4 regions of the Aliamphritea ceti genome follow, and region 1 is predicted to be linked to each of the others. Evidence: predicted binding sites of a transcription regulator. Region 1 holds the regulator's gene; each other region holds the start of a gene.
What was found. Region 1 encodes LexA, which represses DNA repair genes until DNA is damaged. Its sites were predicted from a motif close to TACTGTNTANNTANACAGTA; they were not measured.

Region 1 (3,788 bases):
GCAATCTGACCAGTAGAGCTGCTTGAATCAAGATGCTGTTCGACCTTATTGATACAAAGATACCGCCCGCGGCCTTTAGCAAGCGTAAAGCTCATTGGCAATTCAGTATGCTCAAGCACATCTGGCAAATCTTTATGTAACAGCTGTTCCTGCAAGGCAACCGTTGCCGTAGAAAGAATAATTTTCTTTTTAAGAGCTTTAGCAACCGGGATCGCAGCTAGCAAATAACCAATTGTTTTGCCTGTACCGGTTCCTGCCTCAACAACACATACATGGTTTTCACCCAGACGCTGTGCTTTATCATCCACGGGAATATTGCCAATTACTTTGGCAACTTCAGCAATCATTCGTTTCTGGCTGGAACGCGCTTTTAAACCACGGCTAGTCAAAAACTTGCTGTAAGCAGTCTGAATTTGTTTTTTTAGGTCGTCGGTCAGCACTTAAAGAAACCCGTCTGTAGTAGTGGCGGCCATTCTATCAATAACACTGGATATATAAACATAAAAAATGTTTACAAAAGCAAAATACTGTATATAGTTACAGCTACTGGATAAAAACACAGAGATCATCATGAAACTTACACAACGACAAACCGATGTTCTTGATTGTATAAAGCACTGCATTGCAACCACAGGCTACCCGCCTACCCGTGCTGACATCGCTCGCGAGCTGGGCTTTAAGTCAGCCAATGCAGCAGAGGAGCACCTTAAAGCGCTGGCACGTAAAGGCGCAATTGAAATGATACCCGGCACCTCACGTGGTATTCGCATACCTGAGTTGGAAAAAGAAGAATCAGGTTTACCTGTTGTTGGTCAGGTTGCTGCTGGTAACCCAATCCTGGCTCAGCAGCATGTAGAAGAGCGCTGCACGATTGCTGCCGACTTCTTTCACCCTCCGGCTGATTACCTGTTACGGGTACGTGGCACAAGCATGAAAAATGTTGGCATCATGGACGGAGACTTACTGGCCGTTCATCAGTGCAAACAAGCCAAAAATGGCGAAATAGTTGTAGCGCGTATTGAAGATGACGTCACTGTTAAACGTTTTAAAAAAGACGGCAACTTAGTTTATCTGATTGCAGAGAACGAAGAGTTCGAACCTATTGTGATCAACCTGGAAGAACAGGAATTATCTATTGAAGGCCTAGGTGTAGGCGTGATTAGAAGAGGATAACGACATGATGCAGGCAGAACTGGTAACCCAATCTCATCAGAACGCGAATATTCCCCTTATTCGCCCTTCTGAAAACGTGTTAACGGCAAAGGCAGAACAACCTATGCCGGCGCTGGCTGGTAAAATTACTGAAATTGTTATGCATAACAACGATTTTGATCAGTTAACCATGTTACTACCCCTGCTTGCTCAACTTAGTCGTGATGACCGCTGGTTTGCATGGATTGCACCGCCAAGCAGCCTGCCTAAAGCGCTGTTGACAGCAGCAGGTATCGACCTGAATAAGATAATGCTACTGCAACCTGACGCGAGTCACAGCACCTATGACCTTGCTCACCAGGCTTTAAAAGCCGGTACATGCCACGCTGTTATCACCTGGCCTGGTATGTTGAGTAACGAACAACTGTCCGGCCTGGAAAACGCAGCTGAGCGCGGCGCTAGCCACGGCATTGTTATTCGTGACCGAATGGCTGCATAAAGCGCCCTCTGATTATAAAAAAGCGCCTGATGGCGCTTTTTTTAATTCTATATTTTCATTAATGCAAAACCGGTGGCTTTTCATCTTCCACCTTTTGTAGCGCCTCTGCTTCCGCAGTTTTATTTTGCATCTCAGCAGCCATATGAATGCCAGCACTTAACATAACTTTAGCCACATCCAGATGCTGATCCTGTAAACGCTTCTTCATGTCATCAGAAAAACTCACCTTCATTACAGGCACATCATCAGATTCCATCTCTCGCAGCACTATCTCGCCGCTTTCAAGCTCAACAATTTCAAGAAACAACTCAGCCATCTAAATAACTCTGTAAATTTAAAAAAGAAACTACCATTCCTGAGACATCGTACGTAATCGCTGTACTGTCGAAGCCAAAGACTGATGCCAAAACCTTAACTCAGATAGCTTATCATCATTTTCGGAAAGCATAGTCACGCTAATCTCGGAATGCTGAACAGCGCCAGATGAGCCAACATCAGCTCCTGCTACTCCAAGCTGTTTATATGCAGCTTGCAGGCCTGCTAACCAGGAAACACTTTCACTCTCACCCGTCCCTTCAAGCAAAGCTAACTCCTTAAGCTCAGGCGATACTGAGCCGGTTTCACAATCACCAACCAACACGGAAGCACTCTGAGCCTCTGCCAAAACTAAGCCCCGATTATCGGTTTCTATTAGCTCAGACAAAAATGCCTGATATGCAAAGTTTAAGTGAAACACAACTGACTCATACTGCGCTTGCATTGCAGGCTCAGAATCTCCGTCAATAAGCGAAGCGTACTGCTGCAACTGCAACTTACTAAAAAAGATACGCTGATTAGTCAGACTTAATCCAGACAAAGACATACTGACACCTACTTAAGAAGGGATATAAACAAGCTACAAAATGGCCGCCAAAGACTCGACGACCATCCATCATAAGTGTAGACGCTTACTTCTTAGCTTTCGCTTTTGGCTTAGCTTTCGCTTTTGCGGCCTCAACAACCCAGCTATTACCCTGATAGAAAGCACGCCAACCTGTAGCCTTACCTTCAACCTCAGTCATTACATATTGCTCTTTAGTTTTACGACTGTAACGAACAATACTTGGATTACCTTCATCATCCTGTACAGGCGCACTGAATAAGAAACTGTATTTCGGATCAATTTCTTTTTGATGCGGCAACAGCTCACTGACCTTAGGTGCACGCGTCTCCCGTTTGCGCGGGAACTGACTGGCAGCCAGGAATAAACCTGATGCACCATCACGCAGTACATAAGTATCTTCAACCTTTTCACAAGCCAATTCTGGCATTGGTACAGGATCCATTTTAGGCGGCGCAGCTTCACCACTCTTCAGCAACTTGCGAGTATTCTTACAGCCTTCACTGGTACAGCCAAAGAACTTACCGAACCGGCCAGTCTTAAGCTGCATCTCTGAGCCACATTTATCGCAGTCAATAACAGGACCGTCATAACCTTTAATTTTGTAACTGCCCTGCTCAACTTCAAAGCCGCTGCAATCCGGATTGTTACCACAGATATGCAGTTTTCGCTGCTCATCAATCAGGTAGCTGTCCATTGCGGTATCACATATTTTACAGCGATGTTTATTAATCAGAATGCGGGATTCTTCTTCATCATCGCCATCAACACTGACCACTTCATCGCCATGGATAAGGTTCATCGTCGACTTACAGCGCTCTTTAGGCGGTAACGCATAGCCTGAACAACCCAGGAACACACCCGTTGTACCGGTACGGATCATCATCTCACGACCACAGGTCTGACATGGAATATCCGTCGCAGTTGGCGCATTAGGGCGCATGCCCCCTTCAGGGTTCTGAGCAATCTCCAAGCGGTTAACAAAACCGTTATAGAACTGATTCAGCAGTACTTTCCAATCGGCACCGCCACTGGCAATATCATCCAGCGCTTCTTCCATTCGGGCAGTAAAACCGTAGTCCATCAGGTCAGTAAAGTTTTCAACCAAACGCTCGGTAACAATGTCACCCATTTTTTGCGCGTAAAAACGACGGTTCTGAGACTCTACGTAGCCGCGATCCTGGATAGTCGAAATAATCGGTACATAAGTAGAAGGACGACCGATACCACGCTTCTCAAGCTCCTTAACTAACGAAG
Region 2 (3,788 bases), 930 kb from region 1:
GTGGGATATTCAGGGATTGATTCAGGAGAATGATTTTGTTTTCAAGCAGCATCTGGATCGTTACAAGTATTTTGACCGTCATCCTGAGCGTCCGCAAAGCTATTATCGTGATGAATGTATGGTGAGTTTAGCGAAGCTTGAGGCGCGTTTAGCAGCTAATCAGGGGTATCTGGTATTGCCGCGAATGAGTCTGGCGGATATGGCAATTGTGCCTTTCGTGCGACAGTTTGCTCATGTCGACAGAGATTGGTTTTACACTAATGATTACCCACATTTGCAGGCCTGGGTGAAGGGGTTCTGTGAGTCTGATCTGTTTAAGCAAGTAATGCCTAAATTCGCTACGTGGCAGGAAAGTGATTCATCTTTGATATTTTAAATATCAAAGGCTTATATAGATTTTTAAATGTAGGTGTTTAAGTTTATGTCTGGAATTTAGAGAGTGTAATTCTAAGCTTTTACAATGGGTAATTCATGCCATCTAGTGGTGTAGGCTGGTGATAATTTATTGCGTTGCATCTGCCAGCCCTGGCTAAGTTGCTCGCCGGCAAAGCATATCTTGCCAAGTCCCGAGTGGTTGATTCTGTCCAGCGTTTCCATGAGTGCTTTACTGTTGCGCCGGTCAGGTTGGTCAAACAGGGTTGGTTGAAAACTTCCAGCGGTGTACAGGTCGGTGAGAATGATGCCTGCCTTAATAAATCTGTGGCCTTCCTGCCAGATGTTATTCAGTAATTTGATGGCAGCTGCAACCAGTATGCGGGTGTCATTGCTGGGAACGCTTAAGCGGTGACTGGCAGAGGGGCTGTAATACTCGCTGTTATGGCTGTGCGGGCTGGTGCGGATGAAAATGCTGATTAGCCGCGCTGTAGCATCCTGTTCGCGTAGTTTTTCTGCTGCTCTGGCTGTGTACTGACAAATGGCTGCATGCATGGGTGAATATTCTGTTATGCGCTTTGCGAAGCTACGGCTGCAGAGAATCTGTTGCCGTGGTGGTGGCTGGTCTTCCAGATCAAAGCAGCTTTGTCCCTGAAGCTCCCGGACTGTGCGTTCCAGAGTGACGGAAAATTCTTTGCGTATCCACGCGGTGTTGCAGCATGCCAGCTGCCAGGCTGTATGAATATTGAGTGTTTGCAAACGTCTGTAAGTTCGACGACCAACGCCCCATACTTCGTCTGCCGGTAGCAGGCGCAATAATCGCTGTTGCCGGGCCGGGTCTGTGAGATCAACAACGCCATTGGTTTTTGGATATGCTTTGGCGGCATGATTAGCCAGCTTGGCGAGTGTCTTGGTCGGGGCTATACCTACACATACCGGAATACCTACCCAGTCGGCTATCTGTTGTTTAATTTGGCTGCCCAGTGCGTCGAGTGACTGGTTGGCTTTAATGCCGGTAAAATCCAGAAAGGCTTCATCAATTGAATACACTTCTGTGGCCGGTGCCAGTTGTTCCAGCAGGCTCATGACGCGGGCAGAGATGTCGCCATAAAGTGCGTAGTTGGATGAAAAAACAGTGACCTGTTCCCGGTCAAGGATTTCCTGTACCTGAAATAAAGGTACTGCCATTGTAATTCCCAGTGCTTTAGCTTCAGAGCTACGGGCAACAATACAGCCATCGTTATTGGAGAGTACAACTATTGGTCTGTTGCGCAGGTCCGGGCGGAACAGGCGTTCACAGCTGGCATAGAAGTTATTACAGTCCACCAGGGCAAAGCAGGGTGTCGACATAGTTGTTACCTGCGCAACTGATGAATAACAGTGCTGACGACGCCGAAAATCTCCAGTGTTGATTCTTCTTGTATCTCGATGACGGGAAACTGTCGGTTCATTGGGGCTAAGCGCATGCGGGGGCGAGTTTGCAGTTGCTTAACGGTGAATTCGTTGTCCAGACAGGCGATGACAATGTCTTCATGGCGGGCTTTGAGTGAACGGTCTACGACCAGAATATCGCCGTCAAAAATGCCCGCGCCTTGCATGGAATCGCCCTGAGCACGAACAAAGTAGGTCGCTGCAGGATGCTGAATACAAAGCTCATTCAGGTCCAGGCTACGTTCTACATAGTCCTGTGCCGGTGAAGGAAAACCTGCAGGAACTGTTTCGCCAAACAGTGGAATGCAAACAGTGGTATTTGAAGGCATCTGATAGCGGGCAATAAATTGGCATTTCATGAGTGTAATATATTTATACTGTAAATATATACAGTATAGGTGTGCGGCTTTGTATGGGCAAGTTATGTGTCACAAAACGACTTAAGATATTCCATTCACCCCGATCTGGGCAGTCGTATATAAATACAGTATGTCAGGGGTACGGTGGCTGCTATATACTGGGCGAAACAGTGACAGATTCACTCTGATAGCCAAAAGGAAACGTTATATGCGCACACTTTTCGACTGTCTGATTCGTGCAGTTCTGGTCGTTGTTCTGTTTAGTGCCACGCAAGTCTCTGCAGCAGAGAAGCTGAGAGCTTGCTTTGTTGAGTGGCCACCTTATACACGGATGATTGATGGTCAGCCTGGCGGTATTACCGTCGATGTAATGCAGGCTGCAGCAGAACGGGCCGGATTCGATATCAGCTTCCGTAATTTACCCTGGCAACGTTGTATCGTAATGGTGCAGCGGGGCGAATATGATTTTGCTCTGGATGCGGTTGAGCGTCCCGGTCTGATCCATGGTGACCACCCCAATGCTTTGTATGTGCAGGCGTTCTGGTTACGTAACGGGGACGATTATGGGCCTTACGAGTATGTTGGTAAGCTGGTCGATAAGCGTCTGGCGCTGATGCAGGGCTTCCAGTATTCCACCAAAATTCTGAATGCTGGTTTTCCTGTTATTGAATGGGTGCCCAGTGAAGAAGTGGCTGGGAAGATGATTATGAAAGATCGTCTGGATCTGGTGTTTGCTGATGTCGTGGTTATGCAGCAGGCAATCCGTGATCACAGTCTGGATCTTAAGCCTATGCTGCCGGTATTCAGTACTCAGCCTATGTATCCATCTTTTAACGTAGGTCAGCGGGATAAGATGCGTCGTCTGGATGCCGCTGTCGGTGCCATGCATGCGGATGGTAGTCTTGATGATATCTATCAGCAGCACACAGGCGCCGGTTTCTCTGATCTGGTGAAGATCAGCTCTCAGGGCAAAACCATGCGCCCGTAATGCTGAATTAATGTATAAAAAAAGCCTCATAATGAGGCTTTTTTTATATCTGCAACGGGGTGCATCGTGATTAGTTTTCGCGGTGCGTATGCTGCTCTCTGATCAGGGTTTTGAGTTCGATAATTTCTTTATGCAGGTCTTCAATGGTTGGTACGCCATCGGCAAGTTCCTGTTCTTTACGTACTTCAGCGTGTTCGGCTTCCATGACGTTTACAACAATACCAATAACCATGTTCAGGAAGGCAAAAGTGGTTAAGAAGATAAAGCTCAGATAGTAGGCCCAGCTAAAGGAGTACACCGCCATGGTTTCATACATGACATCTGTCCAGTCTTCAAAAGTCATTACCCGGAAGAGGGTTAGCATGGCAATGGATATGTCGCCCCACAGGGTTTCATTTATGTGGGCAAAGAAAGATGCTCCAACCGCCGCATAAATGTAAAAGATGATAAACATCAGCAGAATGACATAGCCAAGTTGTGGCAACGCCTTGATCAGTGAGTTCAGCAATAAGCGTAGCTCAGGAATAATCGATACCATCCGTAATACCCGGAAGATACGGATTAAGCGGCCGATCAGGGCCATTTCGCTGTCTTGAATAGGTATCAGGCTGACTACAACAATCAGGGTGTCGAAGAGG
Region 3 (3,788 bases), 1.3 Mb from region 1:
CTCAAGCTCTTCAACAGCAGCGTTAATGGCAGTTTTCTCTTCTTCAGTCGCCTTATCACCGGCTTCTTCAAGAGTCTTCTTCGCAGAGTGAACCATTGCATCACCCTGGTTCCGCGCCTGAGCCAGCTCTTCGAACTTTTTATCTTCCTCAGCATTCGCTTCGGCGTCATTTACCATTTGTTCGATTTCATCATCGCTCAGACCAGAAGAAGCCTTGATCACGATAGACTGCTCTTTACCTGTCGCTTTATCTTTAGCTGATACGTTCAGGATACCGTTCGCATCGATATCGAAAGTAACTTCAACCTGTGGAACACCACGTGGCGCTGGCGGAATATCAGCCAGGTCGAATCGACCCAGAGATTTGTTTGAGCTAGCTTGCTTACGCTCACCCTGCACAACGTGAATTGTTACCGCAGTCTGGTTGTCATCAGCAGTTGAGAACACCTGAGACTTTTTAGTCGGGATAGTGGTGTTCTTATCGATAACCGGTGTAGCAACGCCACCCATAGTTTCGATACCCAGAGACAGTGGAGTTACGTCCAGCAACAGAACGTCTTTAACGTCGCCAGCCAGTACCGCACCCTGAATCGCAGCACCCATTGCTACGGCTTCGTCCGGGTTAACATCTTTACGCGGTGACTTGCCGAAGAAAGCAGATACTTTCTCCTGAACCATTGGCATACGTGTCTGACCACCAACCAGGATTACTTCATCAATTTCAGAAGCAGACAAATCAGCATCTTTCAACGCGATACGGCAAGGTTCCAGTGAACGCTCAACCAGTTCTTCAACCAGAGATTCCAGCTTAGCGCGGGTAATCTTAACGTTAAGGTGCTTAGGACCTGTTGCATCAGCAGTAATGTATGGCAGGTTTACGTCAGTCTGTTGGGCAGATGACAGTTCAACCTTAGCTTTCTCAGCACCTTCCTTCAGACGCTGTAGCGCCAGAGGGTCGTTGTGCAGATCGATACCAGATTCTTTCTTGAACTCGTCTGCCAAATATTCAATCAGACGCAGGTCGAAATCTTCACCACCTAGGAACGTATCACCGTTAGTAGCCAGTACTTCGAATTGGTGCTCGCCGTCTACTTCAGCAATTTCGATAACAGAGATATCGAAAGTACCGCCACCCAGATCGTATACAGCGATAGTCTTATCGCCTTTAGACTTGTCCATACCGTAAGCCAGTGCCGCAGCAGTTGGCTCGTTGATAATACGCTTAACTTCCAGACCAGCGATCTTACCGGCATCTTTAGTTGCCTGACGCTGCGCATCGTTGAAGTAAGCCGGAACAGTAATTACTGCTGCATCAACAGTTTCACCCAGGTAGTCTTCAGCAGTCTTCTTCATCTTCTTCAGAATTTCTGCAGATACCTGTGGAGCAGCCATTTTATTGTCATTTACCTGAACCCAGGCATCGCCGTTATCAGCTTCAACAATTTTGTATGGCACCATGCTGATGTCTTTCTGAACAACAGAATCTTTAAAACGACGGCCAATCAGACGCTTAATAGCAAACAGTGTATTAATCGGGTTAGTTACTGCCTGACGCTTTGCAGGTTGGCCAACCAGAGTCTCACCTTCACCTGTGTAAGCGATGATGGAAGGAGTGGTGCGATCGCCTTCGGCATTCTCAATAACTTTAGTGTTTTCACCGTCCAGTACTGCAACGCATGAGTTAGTGGTACCTAAATCGATCCCGATGATTTTACCCATTGTAAAACTCCAATCTTTCTGTGCCCGGTATGACGGACGAAAATTCTGTAATAAAGCCTTGCTTGCTATATATGTCCGGTTTTCATGCTTTCAAGCCAAAACCGGATCTTTTTTACGGCTTTTATGCGTTTTTCTGCGATAAACTGTCACAGAAGGCCATTTTTATCCCTTGGACACGACAACCATAGCCGGACGAATCAAGCGACCATGCAAGGTGTAACCTTTCTGCATAACCGCCATAACATTATTCGCAGGCACTTCAGGGTTTGGCACCATAGACATTGCCTGATGCAGTTCAGGATTAAAGCTTTCACCCATTGGGTTAATCTGCTCAACTTTGAACTTTTCTAGACCGGCAACAAACATGTTCAGTGTCATCTCGACACCTTCACGCAGTACTTTCACCGCCTCTTCATCAGACTGGCTTGCTTCAATTGCACGCTCCAGGCTATCCAGAACAGGCAACAATTCATTACTGAATTTCTCCAGTGCGAACTTATGCGCTTTCTCAACATCCATTTCAGCCCGACGGCGAATATTCTGCATTTCAGCCTGAGTACGTAACTCCTGATCTTTCAGCGCAGCAACCTGAGTTTCCAGAGTTGTTACGGATGCTTGTAAGGCAGCCACATCCAGCTCACCTTCAGCAGCAGTGTTCAGTAACTCTTCTTCATCCGCCAGAACACCTTCTACGGTTTCAAGAATTTCTTCAGCGCCTTCTTGCGCCGCATCAGCCTGAACTTTATCTTCACCTGCCATCTGTTTCTCCAAGATATTTCTGTCTGCAACAGCCTGTCGACCACTGCTTCACAAAAGGAATCTTTACACCCGCACAGCTTAGTAACGGGGTAAATAACGTTGCAGACATATATGGGGCTGTGCCGGCAAGATTCAAGTAAAAAGACATATTTTTTTAACACCTGACGAGAAAACATATTGCGTCTGATAAGGGAATGGCTTATAAATTAAAAAACACTGTATAAAAACACAGCTCATACAGTGATACGTCACTCAACCTCTCCGTTGAACATACGTCATTTATACCAGGTTGGCCGACGTCAATACGCGATACAGCAGTACGTAAAAATAAGCGCACTTTTTCCTGAGGCCAGAAGAATGCTGACACAGTTAAACATTCGTAATTACGCCATTGTTGAACAGCTCGATTTAGAACTTCACAACGGCATGACCGTTGTGAGCGGAGAGACTGGTGCCGGCAAGTCAATTATGCTCGATGCTCTGGGGCTCGCCTTAGGCAAACGCGCCGACAGCGGCACCGTCCGCAACGGTGCAGAACGGGCAGAAATCACTGCTGACTTCGATATTAGTCAAATTCCAACCGCCAGAGACTGGCTAATTGTGCAGGAGCTGAATCAGGATGATCAGTGCATTCTTCGTCGCGTTGTTACCGCAGAAGGCCGTTCACGGTGTTATATAAATGGCACCGCCTGTCCAATCGCTAAAGTACGTCAGTTGGGCGAATATTTAATTGAAATTCATGGTCAACACGAACATCAGCGCCTGCTTAAAAAAGATCATCACCGACACTTACTGGATGCTTTCTCAGGCGAAACCCGCCTGGTTAAACAAACCCGTCAGCAATACAAGCAATGGCGCTTGCTTGATCAGAAACACAAAACACTTTCGCAACAAAACGAAGAACAGGCAGCCCGAGTCCAGTTACTTAGTTATCAGGTTGAAGAGCTTGAAACACTGCAAATTCAAAGCGGTGAATTTGAATCCCTCGTCAGTGAACAGCAAACGCTGGCCAACGCAGGTGAAATTATCCAAACAGGTCAGCAACTGCTACAAATAACTCAGGACGGCGAAGGCGGTAACTGCCTTAACTTATTGAACCAGTGCCAGCATCTGCTCAGCAATATGAAAGCGCAATCACCTTCGATTCGTCAGACAATGGAAATGCTGACCAGTGCACAAATTCAGATAGAAGAAGCCAGCCAGGAGATGAATCAATATCTCGGCCGGGTTGAATTAAACCCAGAACGCCAGCTTATTGTCGAAGATCGCCTCAGCAGTCTGTTCGACCTCGCACGCAAACACCGTATTGC
Region 4 (3,788 bases), 130 kb from region 1:
TGTCCGTTCTGGCCGGCTGTGAAATTCTTAAATACATCCCGGGCCGGATATCAACAGAAGTAGATTCACGCCTGTCATTTAATACCCAGGCAACTATCGATAAAGCACGCAAGTTAATCGGGCTCTATAACGAAGCTGGTATTAGCAACGATCGCGTACTGATCAAAATTGCATCCACCTGGGAAGGTATCGAAGCCGCCCGTCAATTAGAAAAGGAAGGTATCAATTGTAACCTGACCTTGCTATTTGGCTTTGCACAGGCAGTCGCGTGTGCCGATGCAGGTACCTATCTAATATCCCCCTTCGTCGGCCGTATCCTGGACTGGCATAAAGCCAACAGCCCTGAAGGCACAGACTTAAACGGCGCTAACGATCCCGGAGTGATTTCTGTCAGCCGGATCTTTAATTATTACAAGCAGCACAACTTCGATACTATTGTCATGGGAGCAAGCTTCCGTAACGCTGAAGAAATTCGTCAACTGGCTGGCTGTGACCGCCTGACAATTAGCCCGGCTCTGATCACAGAGCTAGCAAATACTCAGCTGCCATTAGACCGTAAGCTATTCGCGGAAACACCTGTTGGCGCTGGAGGTCTGGAAGCTAACAACGAAGCAGTCTTCCGCTGGAATATGAATGAAGATGCCATGGCAACTGAAAAACTTGCTGAAGGTATTCGTAACTTCACAAAAGATCAGCTAACACTTGAGAAGCAGCTAAGCACTCTGCTCAAATAAAAATCCCATATATCTGTATTTATCAGATGTATTAGTCAGGGCTCAGGTATTTGCTGTTGAGCCCTCCCTCCCCTTCCTTCCAGGCAGCTAATTTAACTTTCAAAAGCAGCCAGTCGAGACTTCACCTGACATCAGAACTGTCCGTTATAGGATTCCCAGCAATAGCTGACGGGTAAATACATCTGACAACACCCCTCGCTTTAATGCACGTCCCCAAAAAACCAGAAGTTATAAGTAAGCACAAAACTGTCATAGAAAAGTCATGAATACCGTCTATGCTGTATCAGTGCTTCAGCTGTGTTAAGCATTTGTGACAAACAAAGAAACATAGACAAAGGGGAATCTGAGCATGTATCACAAGCAAACATCCCAAGCAGTACAACAACACAAAATTACTGTAATCGCCTCACGCAAGAACACCCGAAGCCTGCTACTCAACAGCAGAGATACCCACTGTCCAATCAGCCTGACTGATACTGAGTTTGACCGGGTAAAACATGATGCTTATTTACTAAGAAATGAAATCTATCTGGGATAAGCTGAAATCAGCTCCCTCTTTACCCAACTGATGTAACATAAAGAGGAGCTGTGTTTTAAAAACGGCTCTTTCAGGCCGTTAATAAACGTGTCTGATTAATATCTATCTTCTGCACAGCAATAACCAGCTGCGTCCGGTTTTCAATCTCAAGCTTACGAAGAATGTTCGACATATGAGACTTAATTGTGTGCTCTGTGAGTGACATTTGATGTGCTATTTGTTTATTCCTTAAACCACAGCGCACCAAGCTCAGAACATTATTCTCCTGCTCAGAAAGCCGACGCAGAGCATAGCCAATACGCGTTTGCTGTCCGCTCAACTGATCAGGATCTGCGGTTTCGTCATAGCGCCAGATATGGCCTTCCAGGACGTTACGGATTGCATTGCCATATTCTTCCATGCCTGAAGTTTTAGCAATCACACCGTGAAAGCCATTCAAAATAGCCCAGCGGGATATAACGATATCCAGATTATTTGTCATGATCAGAAAACGCACATCAGCATTGCCAGCAGCAATTTTTAACTGACTAAGACTTTCTAACCCTGGTAACAGAGCATCAACGACAACTACTACAGTACCGTTAATTTTGTTTAAACGGCCGGTCATCTGTTCGAGACTGTTTACTTCAAACGTATCAACAATGATTCCAGCCTGCTCCAGAGCAAGACTTAAACCTAAACGAAACAGCGGCGAGCGATCTGCAAGTATGATCTTCATATGGGCACCCATGATGATTGCGCCCGGATACGGTAGCCGAATTAAAGCACTGGCAGTTAGAATAACGCTTAGTAATAAATCCTTTTATTAATACAGTAGCCTGCCAGCCCTCACGCTTTAACTTTTAACCGCGCCCGGACTCTGACTTAACTCAGCTCGCGCGTTAAGCGTTCGCGTTCTTCTTCTGTGTACTGAACGTAACCAACCGGAATCCGATCTTCAATTGCATCACGAATCTGCTGAGCTTCCTCGCCAGAGAAAGCACCACACAATTCGATCAGCTGCACACCCTTGGTAAGCATCTCTTGTGCTACAAAGCAGGCCTGTCCAGCGTCCTGTACGCCAGCCATCGACATATTAAAGTTATCACTCGCCAGATGCCCCTGATGCTTGAACATATCCAAGCCTGCACTTTTAACGATGAAACCATATTTCTGTAAAGCCATTGCGACCCCCTTTGTTATTGTTTTCGACCAGTCATGTCTGAAGCTTTCAACTTAAAGTCAAATCAACAATTGCCAAACTACGACTCAGGATGAAGCTATTAGAAACGTGTTTCAGGCTTTAAGTTAGGGCCAAATTTTTTGAAAATTTAGAACCAGAAATAAATCAAAATAAATTCAACAAAAACAATTAGTTATAATAATTAAAAACTGGCTTTCAGAACAAATCGGTAAATTATTTTCAATCTAAGGTCAAAGCAGGATGGCGCTTGTTTTAAAGCGCTAATACAAAAACGCCACGACAGGTGCATTCCTGTCGTGGCGTTTTCAGGCAAGTTTTTAGCAATATAATTGTTACAGATTTTGTGCCTGCAGCACCGTAATCGCAATTACGTTAACGACATCTTTCGCACTGCAGCCACGGGATAAGTCATTAGCTGGCTTTTTCAGGCCCTGCAAAACAGGTCCGATAGCTTCTGCTTTACCAATACGCTCTGCAATCTTATAGCCAATATTGCCAGCCTCAAGGTTAGGAAACACCAGTACGTTAGCCTGACCGTTTACCTGTGAATCTTTTACTTTACGTTCTGCAATCGCCGGGACAATTGCGGCATCAAACTGTACTTCACCGTCCAGCTTCAGTTCTGGCATTTGCTCACGTACCAGGCGAGTCGCCTCAGCAACTTTATCCACTGCAGGGTGCTTGGCGCTACCATGAGTAGAAAATGACAGCATAGCCACTCGAGGCTCTTCACCCAGCATTGTCTGAGCACTTGCCGCAGCAGACATCGCGATCTGTGAAAGCTGCTGTGCATCCGGATCAATTACCAATCCACAATCAGAGAAAACAATGCCACCCTGAATATCGTGATGCGGCTGCGACATCATCATCAGGAAGAAGCTAGAAACCATAGAGCTGCTTTCAGACATACCAATAATCTGAATCGCACCGCGAACCACATCACCAGTAGTGTAAACAGCGCCGGCAACAGAGCCGTCAGCATCGCCCAGGTGTACCATCATCTGTGCATAGTAAAGAGGATCCTGAATCAATTCAGCAGCCTTCTCTTCTGTCATACCTTTGGCTTTACGTTTTTCAAACAACGCATCAGCATAACGGCCAGCAGCATCAGAAGCCTTCGGGTCTAGAACAGCAATCGATGTAAGATCCAGATTATTCGCGACAGCCAGCGCCTTAACCTCTTCCACATCACCCAGCACAGTTACATCTGCAATGCCCTGCGCTGTTGCACTTACTGCCGCCTCAAGAATACGTGGGTCATTACCTTCTGCCAGTACAATAGAACGGGGATCGGCACTCGCTCGCTGGAAAATTTTCTCTAATGCGGTCATAT

Region 2: umuD (translesion error-prone DNA polymerase V autoproteolytic subunit) is a predicted target of LexA. The motif match lies at 2,179-2,198, and genes of this name have one in related genera.
Region 3: recN (DNA repair protein RecN) is a predicted target of LexA. The motif match lies at 2,693-2,712, and genes of this name have one in related genera.
Region 4: OCU49_RS08250 (LuxR family transcriptional regulator) is a predicted target of LexA. The motif match lies at 2,069-2,088, and genes of this name have one in related genera.

What each region holds. Positions count from the first base shown of each region.
Region 1 covers NZ_AP025282.1:1,935,449-1,939,236, reverse strand. The annotation lists gene dinG (ATP-dependent DNA helicase DinG) at 1-440, opposite strand, end outside; gene lexA (transcriptional repressor LexA) at 571-1,173, shown strand; gene OCU49_RS08870 (cell division inhibitor SulA) at 1,178-1,651, shown strand; gene OCU49_RS08865 (hypothetical protein) at 1,710-1,967, opposite strand; gene OCU49_RS08860 (DUF6586 family protein) at 1,998-2,513, opposite strand; gene topA (type I DNA topoisomerase) at 2,599-3,788, opposite strand, start outside.
Region 2 covers NZ_AP025282.1:2,868,315-2,872,102, reverse strand. The annotation lists gene OCU49_RS13235 (glutathione S-transferase) at 1-376, shown strand, start outside; gene umuC (translesion error-prone DNA polymerase V subunit UmuC) at 448-1,722, opposite strand; gene umuD (translesion error-prone DNA polymerase V autoproteolytic subunit) at 1,728-2,162, opposite strand; gene OCU49_RS13220 (substrate-binding periplasmic protein) at 2,371-3,150, shown strand; gene OCU49_RS13215 (ion transporter) at 3,221-3,788, opposite strand, start outside.
Region 3 covers NZ_AP025282.1:619,601-623,388, reverse strand. The annotation lists gene dnaK (molecular chaperone DnaK) at 1-1,719, opposite strand, end outside; gene grpE (nucleotide exchange factor GrpE) at 1,882-2,478, opposite strand; gene recN (DNA repair protein RecN) at 2,836-3,788, shown strand, end outside.
Region 4 covers NZ_AP025282.1:1,804,757-1,808,544, reverse strand. The annotation lists gene tal (transaldolase) at 1-734, shown strand, start outside; gene OCU49_RS08255 (hypothetical protein) at 1,084-1,272, shown strand; gene OCU49_RS08250 (LuxR family transcriptional regulator) at 1,343-1,990, opposite strand; gene OCU49_RS08245 (DUF6506 family protein) at 2,137-2,436, opposite strand; gene pta (phosphate acetyltransferase) at 2,788-3,786, opposite strand.